Regions from separate parts of the Micromonospora echinaurantiaca genome, predicted to be linked through region 1. Evidence: riboswitches for the same ligand, from Rfam matches in the RefSeq annotation. Region 1 holds a riboswitch; each other region holds the start of a gene.
The links. A riboswitch is a leader RNA that binds a small molecule or an ion and turns the genes downstream of it on or off. The one in region 1 is predicted to bind cyclic di-AMP.
Positions count from the first base shown of each region.

Region 2: linked by a shared signal. The riboswitch ahead of GA0070609_RS19025 (C39 family peptidase) and the one ahead of GA0070609_RS03995 (coiled-coil domain-containing protein) in region 1 are both predicted to bind cyclic di-AMP.
Region 3: linked by a shared signal. The riboswitch ahead of GA0070609_RS29285 (C40 family peptidase) and the one ahead of GA0070609_RS03995 (coiled-coil domain-containing protein) in region 1 are both predicted to bind cyclic di-AMP.
Region 4: linked by a shared signal. The riboswitch ahead of GA0070609_RS31665 (coiled-coil domain-containing protein) and the one ahead of GA0070609_RS03995 (coiled-coil domain-containing protein) in region 1 are both predicted to bind cyclic di-AMP.

Region 1 is NZ_LT607750.1:855,699-859,756, reverse strand. Features, by position in the region: gene GA0070609_RS04005 (HelD family protein) at 1-1,343, shown strand, start outside; gene GA0070609_RS04000 (cation diffusion facilitator family transporter) at 1,454-2,371, shown strand; cyclic di-AMP (ydaO/yuaA leader) riboswitch at 2,525-2,656, shown strand; gene GA0070609_RS03995 (coiled-coil domain-containing protein) at 2,661-3,734, shown strand; gene GA0070609_RS03990 (DUF2269 domain-containing protein) at 3,887-4,058, shown strand, end outside.
Region 2 is NZ_LT607750.1:4,229,151-4,233,208, forward strand. Features, by position in the region: gene GA0070609_RS19015 (DegT/DnrJ/EryC1/StrS family aminotransferase) at 1-654, opposite strand, end outside; gene GA0070609_RS19020 (alpha/beta fold hydrolase) at 895-1,641, opposite strand; gene GA0070609_RS19025 (C39 family peptidase) at 1,760-2,587, opposite strand; cyclic di-AMP (ydaO/yuaA leader) riboswitch at 2,825-2,966, opposite strand; gene GA0070609_RS19030 (hypothetical protein) at 3,254-4,018, opposite strand.
Region 3 is NZ_LT607750.1:6,453,985-6,458,042, reverse strand. Features, by position in the region: gene GA0070609_RS29300 (zinc metalloprotease) at 1-58, shown strand, start outside; gene GA0070609_RS29295 (pyridoxamine 5'-phosphate oxidase family protein) at 120-665, opposite strand; gene dcd (dCTP deaminase) at 745-1,323, shown strand; gene GA0070609_RS29285 (C40 family peptidase) at 1,381-2,421, opposite strand; cyclic di-AMP (ydaO/yuaA leader) riboswitch at 2,434-2,570, opposite strand; gene GA0070609_RS29280 (N-acetylmuramoyl-L-alanine amidase) at 2,812-4,058, shown strand, end outside.
Region 4 is NZ_LT607750.1:6,952,478-6,956,535, forward strand. Features, by position in the region: gene GA0070609_RS31660 (carbonic anhydrase) at 1-565, shown strand, start outside; gene GA0070609_RS31665 (coiled-coil domain-containing protein) at 644-1,660, opposite strand; cyclic di-AMP (ydaO/yuaA leader) riboswitch at 1,665-1,795, opposite strand; gene GA0070609_RS31670 (YibE/F family protein) at 1,962-3,332, opposite strand; gene GA0070609_RS31675 (copper-translocating P-type ATPase) at 3,702-4,058, shown strand, end outside.

The DNA.
Region 1 (4,058 bases):
CGCTACGCTCGCTGGGCAGCCTCTTCCCCGGGATGACCGCCACCCGCACCGACCCGCCGGAGGTGGCGGCGGTGAAGGGCTCGCTGCGGATGCGCCGGGTGCTGGAGCGGGCGGTCCGGGACGCGGTGCCGGACCAACCGGCCGAGCTGCGGCTGCTCTACCGGGGCGAACTGCTCCGGCTGGAGCGGGCCGAGCTGGACGCCATCCGGGACCGCGCCCTGCCCCGGGGCGCCCGCCGCAACGAGGTGCGCCGGGCCGGCTTCGACGGTGTCTTCGCCGCACTCTGGGCACAGGCCCGCCGGCTGCACATCGGCCGGCTGCCGGAGCAGCGCGCCTTCGAGGACGAGCTGGCCGACCGTCCGGAGTTCCGGGAGTTCCTCAAGGCGTGGTGGCCCCGGCTGCACCCGCGGCACGTGCTCGGCTGGCTGGCCGACCCGCAGCGGCTGCGCCGGTACGCCGGCGGCATCCTCTCCGGCCCGGAGATCCGCCTACTCACGGCCGCGTACCGGACGCTGGACAGCGCGGGGTTGACCATCGCCGACGTCGCCCTGCTGGACGAGCTGGACGCGCTGCTCGGCAAGCCGGTGCGCCCGGCCCGACCGAAGCGGGACCCGTTCCAGTTGGCCGGCGGGGTCCGCGAGCTGAGCACCTTCGCCGACCGGCAGCGGGCCACCCGTGAGGCGGCCCGGCAGCGCCCGGAGGACTACCGCGAGTACGCCCACGTGGTGGTCGACGAGTCACAGGACGTCTCGCCGATGCAGTGGCGCATGATCGGCCGGCGGGGCCGGCTGGCGTCCTGGACGGTGGTCGGCGATCCGGCGCAGACCGCGTGGACCGGTGACCCGGCGGAGCTGACCCGGGCCCGGGACCAGGCGCTGGGCCGGCGCAAGCGGCACCAGTTCACGCTCACCACCAACTACCGCAACTCGGCGGAGATCTTCGCGGTGGCGGCGACGGAGATCCGCCGGCTCTATCCCGACCTGCCACTGCCCACCGCGGTCCGCTCCACCGGGGTCGACCCGGTCGAGCTGGTGGTGCCGGCCGCGGAGCTGGAGACCGCCGTGGTGGAGGCGGCCTCCGCGCTGCTCGCCGAGGTGGAGGGGACGGTCGGCGTGATCACCCCGGTGCCGCGCCGGGCCGAGGTCGCCGGCTGGCTGGGCGGGCTGGGCGCGCCCCGGCTCCAGGTGGTGACCAGCCTGGAGGCCAAGGGCATGGAGTACGACGGGGTGGTGCTGGTCGGGCCGAGCGAGATCCGCGCCGACCGGGGCTCCGGAGTACGCACCCTGTACGTGGCGCTCTCCCGGGCCACCCAGCGGCTGACCACCATCGACCCGACCGGCTGAGCCCGGGCGTCGTGGCGCCCCGGCGCCGGTGGCGGTCACCCGACAGTTGCATACATAGCTATGTGAGCATATATTTGACCGGGTCCGGACGGGCGGCGGAGGGTGTTCGCGTGGGCGCAGGTCATGACCACCACCACGGGTCGGCGGTGAACGCGGCCCACCACCACCGGGGCCGGCTCTGGGCCGCTTTCGGCCTGCTCACCGCGCTGATGGTGGTGGAGGCGGTGGCCGCCTTCCGCACCGGCTCGCTGGCCCTGCTCTCCGACGCCGGGCACATGTTCACCGACGTGCTCGGCATCGGGATGGCCCTCGCCGCGATCACCGCCACCCGGCGGACGACCGGCGACCCGCAGCGCACCTTCGGGCTCTACCGGCTGGAGGTGCTGGCCGCGCTGGCCAACGCCGTGCTGCTCTCCGGCGTCGCGGTCTACGTGGTGATCGAGGCGGTACGCCGGTTCGGCGACCCGCCCGAGGTGCTGGCCGGCCCGATGCTGGTGGTGGCCCTACTCGGCCTGCTCGCCAACGTGGCCGCCTTCGCGCTGCTGCGCTCCGGCGCCCGGGAGAGCATCAACGTGCGCGGGGCGTACCTGGAGGTGCTCGGCGACCTGCTCGGCTCGCTCGGCGTGATCGGGGCGGCGCTGCTGATCGCGGTCACCGACTGGTGGTGGGCGGACCCGCTGGTGGCGGTCGGCATCGGCCTGTTCATCCTGCCCCGCACCTGGCGGCTCGGGCGGGCCGCGCTGCGCATCCTGGTGCAGGCCGCCCCGGAGCACCTCCAGGTCACCGCGGTGCACGACCGGCTGGCCGCGGTGCCCGGCGTGGCCGGCGTACACGACCTGCACGTCTGGACGCTCACCTCGGGCATGGAGGTGGCCTCGGCACACCTGACCATGGCACCCGGCGCGGACGTCGGTCGGGTGCTCGCGGCGGCGCGCACCGCCCTGCACGAGGACTTCCGGATCGAGCACGCCACGTTGCAGATCGAGCCCGGAGCGGCGCCTGGGGCCTGCGGGTCGGTTGAGTGGTAATGAGCACAACCTTAAATCTGGGTGTGTATCGTGCGCTTATGCCGGATTTTCGAGTGACCACTAGGACACCCTCAGTCACATCCGCTGCACGGGTCACAGTGGCACCGGTAGGCTCTGTTCCGGCCTCCGCCAGGCGGCACGCACCGGTGCCGGCGGTGGCCGCCGCCTAATCGCCCGACGAGGCGAGCCGGGGAACCATGTTCCTGGGGTGCATCCGCGTCAGCGGTAGGGATCTTCCGTCCCGAACCCGTCAGCTAACCCGGTCGGCGGCTGACGGAAGGACACCTGCATGCCAGTAGTGGCACCTGTACGACGTACCGCCGCCCGGATGGCGGCACTGATCGTCACCACTCTCGCCGTCGGCGTCGCCATCGCGCCGGTCACCACCGCACCGGCCGGCGCCACCGCGCCCACCGCCGGCCTGCTCGCCGCCGCACCCGGCCAGGACTCCGAGGGCGGCACCCCCGCCCTGCGCGCCCAGCTGGAGGCGGCCAGCAAGGGCTACCTGGACGCGAAGGCGGCCCTGGACAAGTCGGTCAAGCGGCAGAAGGAACTGGGCGTCCAGCTCCAGGCCACCGAGCGCGAGCTGGCCGAGCGCACCAGCAAGGTCGGCGAGATCGCCGGCGTGGCGTACCGTGCCGGCCGGCTCGGCACGGCGTCCGCGCTGCTCAACAGCAGTTCCCCGGAGGGCTTCATGGACCGCGCCGCCGCGCTCGACGCGGTCGCCGCCAACGAGGACCGGGCGCTGCGCAACCTCCAGGAGACCCGCGACGAGGCCAACCGGACCAAGCTCGCCCTGGACGGCGAGATCCGCGAGCAGCGCAAGCAGGTCACCCTGATGGCCAAGCGCAAGGAGCAGGCCGAGCGGGCGCTGACCGTGGCCAACGCGAAGGCCTCCGGCGACACCTCCAACCGGGGCACCTCCAGCGCGACGGCCAAGCCGGCCCCGCGCAATGCCGACGGCTCCTGGCCGTCCGAGTCGTGCAGCGTCAACGACCCGACGCCGGCCAACGGCTGCATCACCCCGCGCACCCTGCACGCGCTGAACCAGGCCAAGGCGGCCGGCTTCACCCGGTACGTCTCCTGCTACCGCTCGGGTGGCTCCGGTGAGCACCCGAAGGGCCGGGCCTGCGACTTCGCGGCGCAGAAGAACGGCTTCGGCGGGGACGCCACCGGCGGGGACAAGACGTACGGCAACAACCTGGCCGCGTTCTTCATCAGGAACGCCGACCGGCTCGCCGTGCTCTACGTGATCTGGTACCGGCAGATCTGGCTGCCCAGCAGCGGGTGGAAGTCGTACAGCGGGGCGGGTGGCGACCCGTCCAGCGACCACACCAACCACGTGCACCTGTCGGTGTACTGACCCCGGCCCCGGTGACCCGTCCACGGCGGGCGGGTCACCGGGGTACGCCGGACGCAGCGGGCGCCACGCCCGGCGCTACGCCCCCGGACGTAGGCCGGGTGTCGTCAGCGGCCCGACGACCCGGGCCCGGTACGGCGGCAGCATCGTCCGGTATGAGCCGACTCTCGCCTCCCGCCCGCAAGGCCCTGCTCACCCTGCACCTGGTCACCTCGCTCGGCTGGCTCGGCGTCGACCTCGTCCTGCTCGCGCTCGGCGTCGCCGTGCTGCGCGGCGCCGACCCGGCAGCGGTCTACCCGATCTCCGCTCTGGTCGGCACCGTGCTCT
Region 2 (4,058 bases), 3.4 Mb from region 1:
CTGCTCCATGCCCTGGTTGCGCAGCAGCCGCAGGGTACGGGCCAGCTCGCCGTCGGCGGTGCTGACCATGCCGCCCTCCAGCGAGTGCATGTTCTTCGTGGGGTAGAAGCTGAAGCAGCCGGCCGTGCCGAACGCGCCGACCGGCCTTCCCGCCAGGGCGGCGCCGTGCGCCTGGGCGGCGTCCTCGACCACGGCGAGCCCGTGCCGGTCGGCGACCGCCATGATCCGGTCCATCGCGGCGGGGTGCCCGTAGAGGTGCACCGGCAGGATCGCCACCGTGCGGTGGGTGACCGCCGCGGCAACCGCCGCCGGGTCCAGGCAGAAGCTGCCGGGTTCGATGTCGACGAAGACCGGCCGGGCGCCGACCAGCCGGATCGCGTTGGCGCTGGCGGCGAAGGAGAACGACGGGACGATCACCTCGTCGCCCGGGCCGAATCCGAGCGCCATCAGGGTCAGCTGCAGGGCGGAGGTGCCCGAGTTCACCGCGACACAGTGCCGGCCGGCGACCAGCTCGCCGAACTCCTCCTCGAACGCGGCGACCTCCGGCCCCTGCGCGACGCGGCCGCTGCGCAGCACCCGTACCGCCGCCGCGATCTCGGCCTCGCCGATGACCGGCCTCGCCGGTGGAATCTCTTCTGTGGTCAGCCCGACCATGGGGCTTCCTCCCGTCGAACAGCGACCGCGTCCGGGTCCGGACGCGGCGCCATGTCGTTCAGATGTGGACAGGAGGGGTGGTGGGGTTACCGCCGGACGATCCGCTGGGGTTGGTGCGGAAGGATCACCCGGACAAACAGGACGCCCGGCGCACTCCGGGACGTACGGGCATGTTATCCCGAGTGCTCCGGGCATGGCGGCACAACACCCTCATCCCGCCGGGAACCGCAGCGGCGGGGATCAGCGGTACGGGTCGACCAGGGCGAGCACCGCCTCCGGGTCCTCCACGTGCGCGTTGTGCCCGAGTCCGGGCAGCGTCACCACCGGCACGCCGAACTCCTTGAGCTGCTCGTCGGAGACCATCGGGTCGCGCTCGCCCCGGGCCAGCACCACCGGCGCGTCGGTCGCCGCCAGCAGGGCCGGCAGGCGCGGCTCCCCCACCGCGAACGCGGCCGGGTCCATCGCCAGCCGCCAGCGGCCGTCGACCTGCCGCAGTCCGGCCTCCACGGCCGGATGCTCGGGGGCGAACAGTCCGGTCAGCCCGGCCACCTTCAGGTAGCGGCGGGCCGCCTCGTCGCGGGTCGCGAACCAGGTGACCGGGCGGGCGGCCAGCTCCGCGGCCCGGTCCAGTTCGGCCGGTGACCAGACGGCCTTGATGCCGAGCCCGACCACCGCGTCCACCGTCAGCCCGGCGGTACGCGCGGCCAGCGCCAGCCCCACCACGCCGCCGAGGGAGTGCCCCAGCACGACCAGCCGGTCACCCGGCTTGAGCCCGCCGGCGACCTGCCCGGCCAGCCCGGCGAAGGAGTACCGCGGCAGCGGCGGGGACCAGCCGTGCCCGGCCAGGTCCGGGGCCAGCCACCGGCCGGCCCACCGGCGCTCCAGCAGCGGCGCCCAGGGCAGCCACACCTCGCCGGTGGCGCCCATGCCGTGCAGCAGCAGCAGGAGCGGCCGCCGGCCGTCCCGGGTACCCGATTCGTCGACCATAGGGCGCAGTGTGCCACCGGTCGGACGGCCGGGGCGAGAGCCGGCCGCCGCTACACGTCGGGCGCCGGCCCCCCGGATGGGGAGCCGGCGCCCGACGGCAGTGGCGCGGAGGTGCGGATCAGGCGGAGTAGCCGCGGGTAGCCGCCCAGTTCGCCAGGTCGATGGTGGTCATCCAGTACGAGGCGGTCGCCGGGTTCGCCGAGTCGGCGATCTTCACCAGCCGGCCGTCGTCGTCGTAGCCCACCACCGCGATGTAGTGCCCACCGGGGAAGGAGTGCCAGCCGCCGTTGGTGTCGGTCGCGCTGCCGGCGACGTTCACCACGACACCCCGCTTGTCGGTGATGGCCCGGACCACGTCGGCCTGGAGCTGGTCCATCTGGGCCGGGGTGGCCGCCCCGCCGGAGATCATCCGGGTCCGGTACGGGTCGCCCTTCACCATGGCGTTGAGCACGCGGGTGGTGTCGTTGGCGGAGTTGGTGCCCATCTCGGTGGTGCCCAGCTGGGCGCCGAGGGCGTCCTGGGTACGGTCGATGCCGGCGGCGCTGAGCGCGTTCCGCACGGCGGCCGGGCCGCAGTTGTAGAAGGTCGTCTGGGCCTGGTAGTCGTAGTTGAGGATCTTGCGCGACGGCGGCTTCGGCGCCGCCTTGCGGGTCAGGTCCGGGTTCGGCGCGGCCGACGAGGCGGCGGCCGAGGGGGCGGCGCTGGACGGCGCGGCGCCGGACGGGGCGGTGCCCAGCCGGGCCTCGCCACGCGAGGCGGCGGCTGGCGCGTCACGCAGTTCGGCCACCGTGGCCTGGGCCGGCGCCGAGGTCGGGGCCTCCTCGGTGCCGGCGGCGAGCGCGCCGGCGCCGGAGGCGAGGACCAGGGCCGCGGCGGAGGCGGCGGCCACCTGGTAGGGGCGTTCGGTGGCGATGCGCCGCAACTGGCGCTTCAGGTGGTGCTTCACGGTTCCTCCACGGGGACTCGGGGGGCGAGCGGCGCACGGGCGGTGCCGGCGGGCAGGCCGGCTCGACCACGCGGACCCCTGGTCCGCGGGTGGGTGGGCCGCTCAGGAAGACGCCCGGATGTCGGGCGGGGCGGTTGCCGGTCGGTCAGCTCGCGATCGGGGCGAGCGGTACGGACACCGCGGGGCCGTGGAGGCGGGGGGACAACCGAAGGGTGGGATCGTGCTGCACGAGGATGGAACTCCTTCCGACGCCGCCGACCGGGTTAGCTGACGGATTCGGGCGGGAAGTACGCCCTACCACGGGCCGCAGCCCGCAGATTCACCCCAAAGGAGCATTGGTTCCCCGGTTCGTATGATCACGATTAGGCGGGTCGGCGCGGCGTCGCCTCTTGCGATCGGTAACCGCACCAGACGGGCCGACATTACTGGTCGGTCAGAAGCCTGCCAACCCCTGTCCACCTGCGTAAACCTGTCTCCGCCCGACAATTTTGCGGTCAGTTACGCACTGGCGTGACTCGATGGGACAGGCCTCTCCGACGCCGTTACCGGGCGACAACCGGACAATGGTGCGGTGCGGTCCAGGAATTGTCGACCCGCCTCGACCCGTCCGTGCCGAATGACCGATTTCTCGCCGGCTGTGACCGGCGTCACCGGAATATTTCCCGATCAACCAACCCGAGCGGGACGCCAGCGGGCCGGGGCGACCGGACGGGCCGGCACCGACACGCGGCCCGGCTCCGGCCGGCCCGGCCGGAGCCGGGCCGCGGCGGCGTACGCCTCGGCGGCCAGGGCTCGGGCCGCCTCGGCGGCCAGCTCGGCGTCCCGCCACGCCGACCGCTCCCGCTCGGCGGCCAGCCGGTAGCCGGCCCGGCGCTGCTCGCGTACCGCCCGGGCGAGCACGATCTCCTGCTGCACCGGGTGCCGCCGCGGGTCCCAGCCAGCCCGGTGGCAGAACACGTCGGACAACTGCCGAGCCGACAGCTCCCCCCGCCAATGGGCGGCCATCGCCGCGTGGTGCAGCCACCGCTCCCGGGCGGCGTACTCGGCCGGCGTGCGCGGGGTGCGCGGGGCGGGCAGGGCAGCGGCCCCGACGAACCGGCGAGCGGCGGTCTCCGCCTCGTCGTACGCCTGCCAGGCGCGCTCCACCTCCGCCTGCGCGGCGAGCCAGTCGGCGCGCCGCCGCCGGGCGGTCTGCGCCGCCCGGGTCGCGGCGACGGCCACCTCCTCGGCGTACCGGCGCAGGTCGGCGAGGTCGGGTTCGGCCGGCTCGGCGGCCGCCGGGGCGGGCTCCTCGTCGGTGGCGCGCTCGGGGCGGGCGACCAGCACGGTGAGCACGGTCAGCGCCAGCACGAGCAGGCCGGACCAGATGGCCGCGGCGCGCGGCACGTCGATCAGAAACTGGTGGTAGAGGACGGTCTCCAAGGTCGGCACCTCACGGGGGAAGCGGATGCGGAAGCGGGAGCCGCGTCCG
Region 3 (4,058 bases), 1.6 Mb from region 1:
CACCGCCGGCCAGGCGAGCCGGATGCTGACCGCGTGGAACGCGTACCGCGCGGCCTGATCTGACGTACGGCCATCGGTGCCGGCTCCGCACGACGGAGCCGGCACCGCTGTCTTCGCGGCTAGGCGGCCTCGCGGCGGGCGTCGTGGTGCCGCAGCCGCGACGCGGGGTCGGCGGCCGGGGCGTCGGCGGGCGCACCCGGGTCGAGCCAGACCTGGACGGCGGGGCGGCCGTGACCGTTGCCGGGGCCACCCGCGGCACCCGCGTCACGGCGGGTCAGCATCGCCACGTCGACGGTGAACTCGAACAGCCGCCAGTCGACGTGCGGAGCGGCCCGGTGGCTGCGGGCCAGCCGGGCGACCCGGGCCGGGTCGGTGACCGGGCGGGCGTGCCCGGCGACGTAGGCCTCGTCGTCGCTCTCCTCCGGCGGGAAGGAGTGCAGCGCATAGCGCCCGTCGCGTTCCAGGTCACGCCGTTTCGGCGAGTCGACCACGAAGCAGAACAGCCCCTCGTCGGTGATCACCGGGGAGACCGGGTGCACCCGGGGCCCGCCGTCGGCGCGGACCGTGGCCAGGTAGCCGAAGCCCGGCCCGTACTGCTGCATGAGAACGCGGATCCCGTCGGCGAGTCGGGGCTCGTCAGCGGCGAATTCGGACCAGGAAGCCATGTGGACAGTCTATCGAACAGGTGTACGAACACCTAGTCCGACACGCAGGTCACCCGGGCGGCTTCGCTATGGTGTTCCGATGCTGCTCTCCGACCGCGACCTGGTCTCCGAGATCAAGGCGGGCGCCCTGGCGCTGGAGCCGTTCGAGCCCACGCTGGTGCAGCCGTCCAGCATCGACGTACGCCTGGACAAGCTGTTCCGGGTCTTCAACAACCACCTCTACACGCACATCGACCCGGCGCAGCAGCAGGACGAGCTGACCTCGGTGGTCGAGGTGCCCGACGGCGAGCCGTTCGTGCTGCACCCGGGCGAGTTCGTGCTCGCCTCCACGCTCGAGGTGATCTCGCTCGGCGACCAGCTCGCCGGCCGGCTGGAGGGCAAGTCGAGCCTGGGCCGGCTGGGCCTGCTCACCCACTCCACCGCCGGCTTCATCGACCCGGGCTTCTCCGGCCACGTGACGCTGGAGCTCTCCAACGTGGCGAACCTGCCGATCACCCTCTGGCCGGGCATGAAGATCGGTCAGCTCTGCATCTTCCGGCTCTCCTCACCGGCCGAGCACCCGTACGGCTCGGCCGTCTACGGCTCCCGCTACCAGGGGCAGCGCGGCCCGACGCCGAGCCGCTCCTGGCAGCAGTGGCGCACCTGGCCGACCCGCTGACGCAGCAGGAAAGGGCCCGCTCCGACGCCGGAGCGGGCCCTTTTCGGTGGTACGCGGTCAGCCCGGCCTGCCGTAGCTGTGGATCGGGCCGTCGTCGACCTTCTTCATCTTGATCGGCACCCCGGCCCGGGAGGCGTGCACCACCCAGCCGCCGCCGACGTACATGCCGACGTGGTGCAGGTCGGCGTAGTAGAAGACCAGGTCACCCGGGCGCAGCTCGCCCCGGCTGACCGTCTTGGTGACTCCGCGCTGCTGCGCGGCGTTGTGCGGCAGCGAGACCCCGGCCTTGGCCCAGGCGGCCAGCATCAGCCCGGAACAGTCGTACGAGTTCGGGCCCTCGGCGCCCCAGACGTACGGCTTGCCGATCTGGGCGCAGGCGAACTTGACCGCCACCCCCGCCGCGCCGCCCGGATAGCTGGCCGGGCAGGGGGCGGGACGCAGCGGCCCGCCGCCGCCGTTGCCGTACACCTTGATCCGCAGCTTCTGCAGCCGGTCGATCTCGGCGTTGATCTGCTTCTTCTTCGCCGCCAGCTGCGCCTCGACCTGGGCGAGCTGGGCGACCATCTCGTCAAGCGGCGCCTTCTTGGCGGCCAGTTGGTCGCGCAGGTCGGCGACCTGTCGCACGTCCTGCTGCTGGCGGTCGGCGAACCGGTCGAGCATTTCGAGCTGCCCGACCACCTCGCCCGGCGAGCGACTGCCCAGCAGGGCGTTGATGGTGAGCACGTTCTCGCCCTTGTAGGCGCGGACGGCCAGCGCGCTGACCTTCTCCATCGCCTCGTCGACCTGGGCCTGGAGCGGTTTGATCTGGGCGGCCAGGGCGTCGGCCTGCTTCCGCTTGGCGGCCAGGTCCTGGCGGGTGGCGTTGTGCCGTTCGATGATCGGTTCGAGCTTGTTCCAGTCCTCGTCGATCTGGCGCTCGATCTCGGCGACGGTGGGTTCGGCGTGGGCCGCCGTGGCGCCGCCGGTCAGGACGGCGGCGAAGCCGACCAGGGCGGCGAGTGCGGTGGTGAAGCGGGACCAGCGTGAACGCGGCGCAGCCGTCGCCGGGCCGGCGTACGCCGACCGTGCCGACGGTGGCCGCGGGGCATGGTGTGCCACCGGGCTCCGTACTCCTTCTTCCCAGACCGCCTACCGGGTTAGCTGACGGGTTCGGGCGGGAAGGGGACGCCCTACCGCAGTGGCTGCGGATTCACCCCGGGTTACCTGGTTCCCCGGTTCGCTCGCGAGCGATTCGGCGGTGTCGGACCGTTACCGCCCGGGTTGGACGGACCTGTTGCCGGGCCGACGAATGACCAGAGTAGAGACGGTCGTTATCAATCCGCAACCCGTGTCGCCGTGACACTCCGTACGCCCCGGCGATCGACGGTTCTCGCCGGGACGCGTCGAAGGTTTTCTTCCTTAGGAGTTGATACATGGAAAGGTATTGACGACAGGCCCGGCCCGGGGTGAAGGTGGCCGCATCGTCCACCCGTCTGACCAGGGGGTCCGATGCAGTTGTCCACAAGGTCCACAAGGTCCACGAGATCCACGAGATCCACGAGATCGAGGAGCAGGCGCACCCTGCTCGCCGCCGCCGCGACGCTCGCCCTGGCGGTCACCCCGTTCACCGCCGCTCCGGCCGCCGCCGAGCCCCTCGACCGGCAGCAGCAGTACGCCGCCGCGGCCGCCGAGTTCGGCGTGCCGGAGAGCGTCCTGCTCGCCGTGTCGTACCTCGAGTCGCGCTGGGACACCCATCCCGGCAACCCGAGCACCAGTGGCGGCTACGGTCCGATGCACCTCACCGACGCCGCCCACGTCACCGCCCAGCCCGCCGGTGGCCACATCGACGAGGGCGAGGACCCGCGCGGTGACGAGGCACGGCCGCTGACCGTCGCCGCGCCCGCCGTCAGCGAGTTGGCACCGGCCGCTCTCGGCGACGCCGCGCTGCAGACCCTCCAGGCCGCCGCCGCGCTCACCGGCGCCAGCGAGGAGGCGCTGCGCTCCGACCCGACCGCGAACATCCGTGGCGGAGCGGCGCTGCTCGCCGCGTACCAGCGGGAACTGGGTGGCCCGGTCGACGCGGCCAGCGACCCGGCGGCCTGGTACGCCGCGGTGGCCCGCTACTCCGGCGCCGGCGCCGAGGACACCGCAGCCGCCTTCGCCGACGAGGTGTACGGGCAGCTCCGCGAGGGCGCGAGCCGGACCACCGACGACGGGTACCGGGTGACCCTCGCCGCGCGGGAGGTCAACCCGGACACCTCGACGCTGCACCAGCTCGGGCTGCGGCGCGGCGAGCGGCCCGACGGGCTGGAGTGCCCGGTCGGCCTCGGCTGCGAGTGGATCCCGGCCCCGTACGAGAAGTACGGCCCGGGCGCCGGCGACTACGGCAACCACGACCTGGGCAACCGGCCAGCCCAGCAGAAGATCGAGTACATCGTCATCCACGACACCGAGGGCTACTTCTGGCCGAGCGTCGGCCTGGTGAAACGGGCCGACTACGTCGGCTGGCACTACACGCTGCGCTCGGTGGACGGCCACATCGCCCAGCACATCAAGGCCAAGGACGTCGGCTGGCACGCCGGCAACTGGTACGTCAACGCCAAGTCCATCGGCCTGGAGCACGAGGGCTTCGCCGGGCACGGCACCTGGTACACCGAGGCGATGTACCGCACCTCGGCCAAGCTGGTCCGGCACCTGGCGCTGCGGTTCAACATCCCGCTCGACCGGCACCACATCATCGGGCACGACAACGTCCC
Region 4 (4,058 bases), 1.1 Mb from region 1:
CAATCAGGACGCCGGGCACCGTGCCGCGGTCGCCGACGGGCAGCACCCGTTCGCGGTGATCGTGGGCTGCTCCGACTCCCGGCTGGCCGCCGAGATCATCTTCGACCGTGGTCTCGGTGACCTCTTCGTGGTCCGGACCGCCGGGCACACCACCGGCCCCGAGGTGCTCGGCAGCGTCGAGTACGCGGTGACCGTCCTCGGCACGCCGCTGGTGGTCGTGCTCGGGCACGACTCGTGCGGCGCGGTGCAGGCGGCGAAGACGGCGGCGGAGACGGACACCTCCCCGGCCGGTCACCTGCGGGCGGTGGTGGACGCCATGATGCCCAGCCTGCGCCGGGCCGAGGCCGCCGGGGTGACCGACGTGGACGGGATCGTCGACATCCACATCGCGCACACCGTCGAGGCGATGCTGGGCAGCTCGGCCGTACTGGCCGCCGAGGTGGCCGCCGGGCGCTGCGCGGTGGTCGGGATGTCGTACCGGCTGGCCGCCGGTGAGGTGCGGACGGTGACCGCCGCCGGCGACCTGCCCGACCCGGCGGCGGACCCGACCCCGGCCGCCGCCTGACCGCACGCCGTCGCCGAAGACGGTGCGAGGGCCGTCCCACCGGGAACGGCCCTCGCGTCGCGCGGTCTCAGGCTGTCGCTACAGCAGCGAGACGTGCACGTGGTCGGTGTGGTTCGACGGCCCGCTGTACGACTTCCAGCCGGTCGCCGGGAACCAGATCTGCCGGTTCCAGATCACGTAGTAGACGCCCAGCCGGTCCGCGTTCCGGATCAGGAACGCGGCGAGGTTGTTGCCGTACATTCGGGTGTCCTTGTTGTGCCAGGGGGAGAAGCCGCTCCGCTGCAGCGACCAGTCGCAGGCCCGGCCCTTCGGGTGCTCCCAGGGGCCACCGGGGCGGTAGCAGCCGACGAACCGGTTGAACCCGGCCCGCTTGACCTCCTTGTACATGTGCAGCGTCCGGGGCGTGATGCAGCCGGAGGTGGTCGGGTCGTTCTGGCTGCACGACTCGGCCTTCCAGTCGCCGTCGGCGGTGCGGCCTGGGGCGATCCGGGCGACCGGCGAGGTGGCCGACACCAGGCCGCCGGTGAAGCCCAACCCACCCACCAGGGCCAGCGCCTTCTCCGCGTCGCGCTTGTTCTTGGCCATCAGGTTGGTCTGCTTCTGCTGCTCGCGGATCTCCGCCTCGAGCGCCAGCTTCGCCTGCTCGGCGCGGGTCTTCACCTCGTTGATCTCGGCGAGCTTCTTGGCGTTGACCATGTTCAGCTCGTCCAGGGCGGTGGCTCGCTCGACGAACGTGTCGGGGCTGTTGGCCTCCAGCAGCAGGGCCACGGCCCCGATGCGTCCCGTCCGGTACGACTGGGTGGCGAGCTGGCTGACCTGCGGGGCGAGTGCGTTCAGCTCGGCCTGGGCCCGGTCGACCTCGAGCGCGAGTTCCAGCTGGCGCTTCTTGGACTTCTCCAGCCGGGACTTCGCCTGGGAGTAGTTCCGGTTGGTCGACTCGATCACGTCCGTGATCAACTTCGAGTCGCCGTCCTCGTGTCCCGAGGGCTTGGGGGTGCTGGGTGCGGCCGACGCCGGGAGGGGCCCGGCAAGGACGGCCAAGGCGGCGAACACGGCCACCACAGGTGTCAACCAGCGGCGTAGGGGTGCCGTCACAGTGTTCCCTTCCGTCGACCGCCGACCGGGTTAGCTGACGGGTTCGGGGCGGAAGTGGCCCCTACCGCTGTCGCGGACTCACCCCACGTACCTGGGTCCCCGGCTCGCCTGGCGGCGATTGGGCGGCGGCACCGCAGGCGCCGCTGCGCGCCTTCGGCGGTGACCGGCAGCGAGGTTACCCGAGAGTCCACCGGTGGATCTACGTCCCGAAGCCGACTAAATGCGTTATTTCGTAACGGCGGACGGTGACCAGTGACGCGTTTATCAAGCTCGCCGGCCTGGACGGTCACGCTACGGAGTCTCACCATGTGGCGTCCGTGCTCCTGTCCGGATCGGGCCACCCGCTGGAGGTGGCGGAGGACGTGTTTCCGGCACGCGGCGCGGTCAGCGCCCGCAGCGCCTCGGCCCGGTCCGGGACCGGCCGGGAACCTTCCGGGGTACGCGACGGCTCGTCGCCGGCACCGCCGTCGCCGTCGCCGTCGGCGGTACGCGCGGCGGCGCGGCCGGCCGTGGTCACCAGCGCGGCGAGCGCGGTGGTCAGCGGCACGGCGGCGATCAGCCCGAGCGTGGCGACCGCGCTGCGGACGATCTCCTGGGCGAGGAACTCGCTGGTCAGGATCTGGGTCACCGACCGGGAGTCCGCGGTGAGCAGGAGCAGCAGCGGCAGCGACGCGCCCGCGTACGCCAGCACGATGGTGTTCACCGTCGAGGCGATGTGCGCCCGGCCGACCCGGGTCGCCGCGCGGTAGAGCTGGAGCCGGGACAGGCCTGGGTTGGCGTGCGCCAGTTCGGTGACCGTGGCGGCCTGGGTCACCGTGACGTCGTCGAGCACGCCGAGCGAGCCGATGATGATCCCGGCCAGCAGCAGCCCGTGCAGGTCCACGTCGGCCTGGAACATCGACAGCGTGGTGGCGTCCTCGGAGCCGTACCCGGTGAGGTGGGTGGCGGCGGTGGCGAGGGTGCCCAGGACCCCGGTGAGCACCAGGCTGCCGAGCGTCCCGAGCACCGCCACCGAGGTCTGCGCGGTCACCCCGTGGGTCAGGTACAGCACCACGAACATGATGAGCGCGGCGCCGACGATCGCGATCAGCAGCGGCGACCCACCGGCGCTGATCCCGGGCAGCACGAAGGCGAGCAGGATGGCGAAGCTGGCCGCCAGGCCCGCCAGCGCGGCCAGCCCACGCCACCGGCCGAACGCCACGATGGCGGCGGCGAAGAGCAGCACCAGCCAGACCAGCGGCTTGCCGCGCTGGTGCTCGGCGATGTTGTAGCTGCTCGCCGTCGGGTCGGCCGGGTCGGTCAGCTTGACCAGGATGATCTCGTCACCCACGGCGACGGTCGGGGCGCCGGGGCCGCTCGGCACCGGCGTCTGCACCTCCTGGCCGGCGTCCGGACCGTCGGCCACCTTGACGGTGACCGTGCCACACGGTCCCGCGGCGCTGCCGCCCTCCGGCGTCTCCGGGGTCGGCGGGCAGGCCTCGGTCAGCACGCGGGTGACGGTGCCGTGGTAGCGGGGCGGATCGGTGCCCTGGTCGACCCCGGAGGAGTCGCGGGGCCACAGCAGCAGGGCGGCGACCACCGTGACCACGACTAGCGGGACCACCGTCGCGACGAGGATCCGCCGCACCCCGGGCGGGGCGGACGGAGCGGGACGGTTGTGGTCGGCGCCCATTGAGTGTCTCCCAACGAATCCGGGGCGTGGTACGTGTCGGCGGGCCGGTCGGTTCAGTGCCGCCGTCGGGCCGGCCGGAATCGTGGGTGGGATCGCCTGAGGGTGGCGACGCGACCACGTACCGTCGGCCCGGCGGCCGGCCGGCCCCGTGCGGTCGGCGGCGCCGATGCCCGGCGGCGGGTCGGATGGTGCGAGATCCGAAGGGCCATCGTGCCGAATCGTAGCCATCCCGGCATCCGGTCGCTGGTCGCGCGGGGTGGTGTCGGGCACCGGACCCCGGCGTACGCCCGTGCGCGGGTGGGGTGGTGGCAGGGGGCCGGACCCGGCGGTTGGCCCGCGCGGGCGGCCCCGGTCGGGGATGTTGGAGGCATGGCTGAGCAGACCCCGCCGCACGACGGCGCGCCGCGCGCCGGCCACGGCAGACCCGCTGGACAGGCCGGCGGCGACCACGCCGGGCACGGTGGGCACGGTGGGCACGACAAGCACGCCGGGCACGACCCGGAGATGTTCCGCCGCCGGTTCTGGCTCTGCCTGCTGCTCACCCTGCCGGTGGTGGCCACCAGCCACATGGTGATGGACTGGCTGGGCTACTCGCTGGAGTTCCCGGGCCGGTCCTGGGTGGGGCCGGTGCTCGGCTCGGTGGTCTTCTGGTGGGGCGGCTGGCCGTTCCTGGTCGGCGCCGTCCGCGAGGTGCGCGACCGGGCGCCGGGGATGATGCTGCTGGTC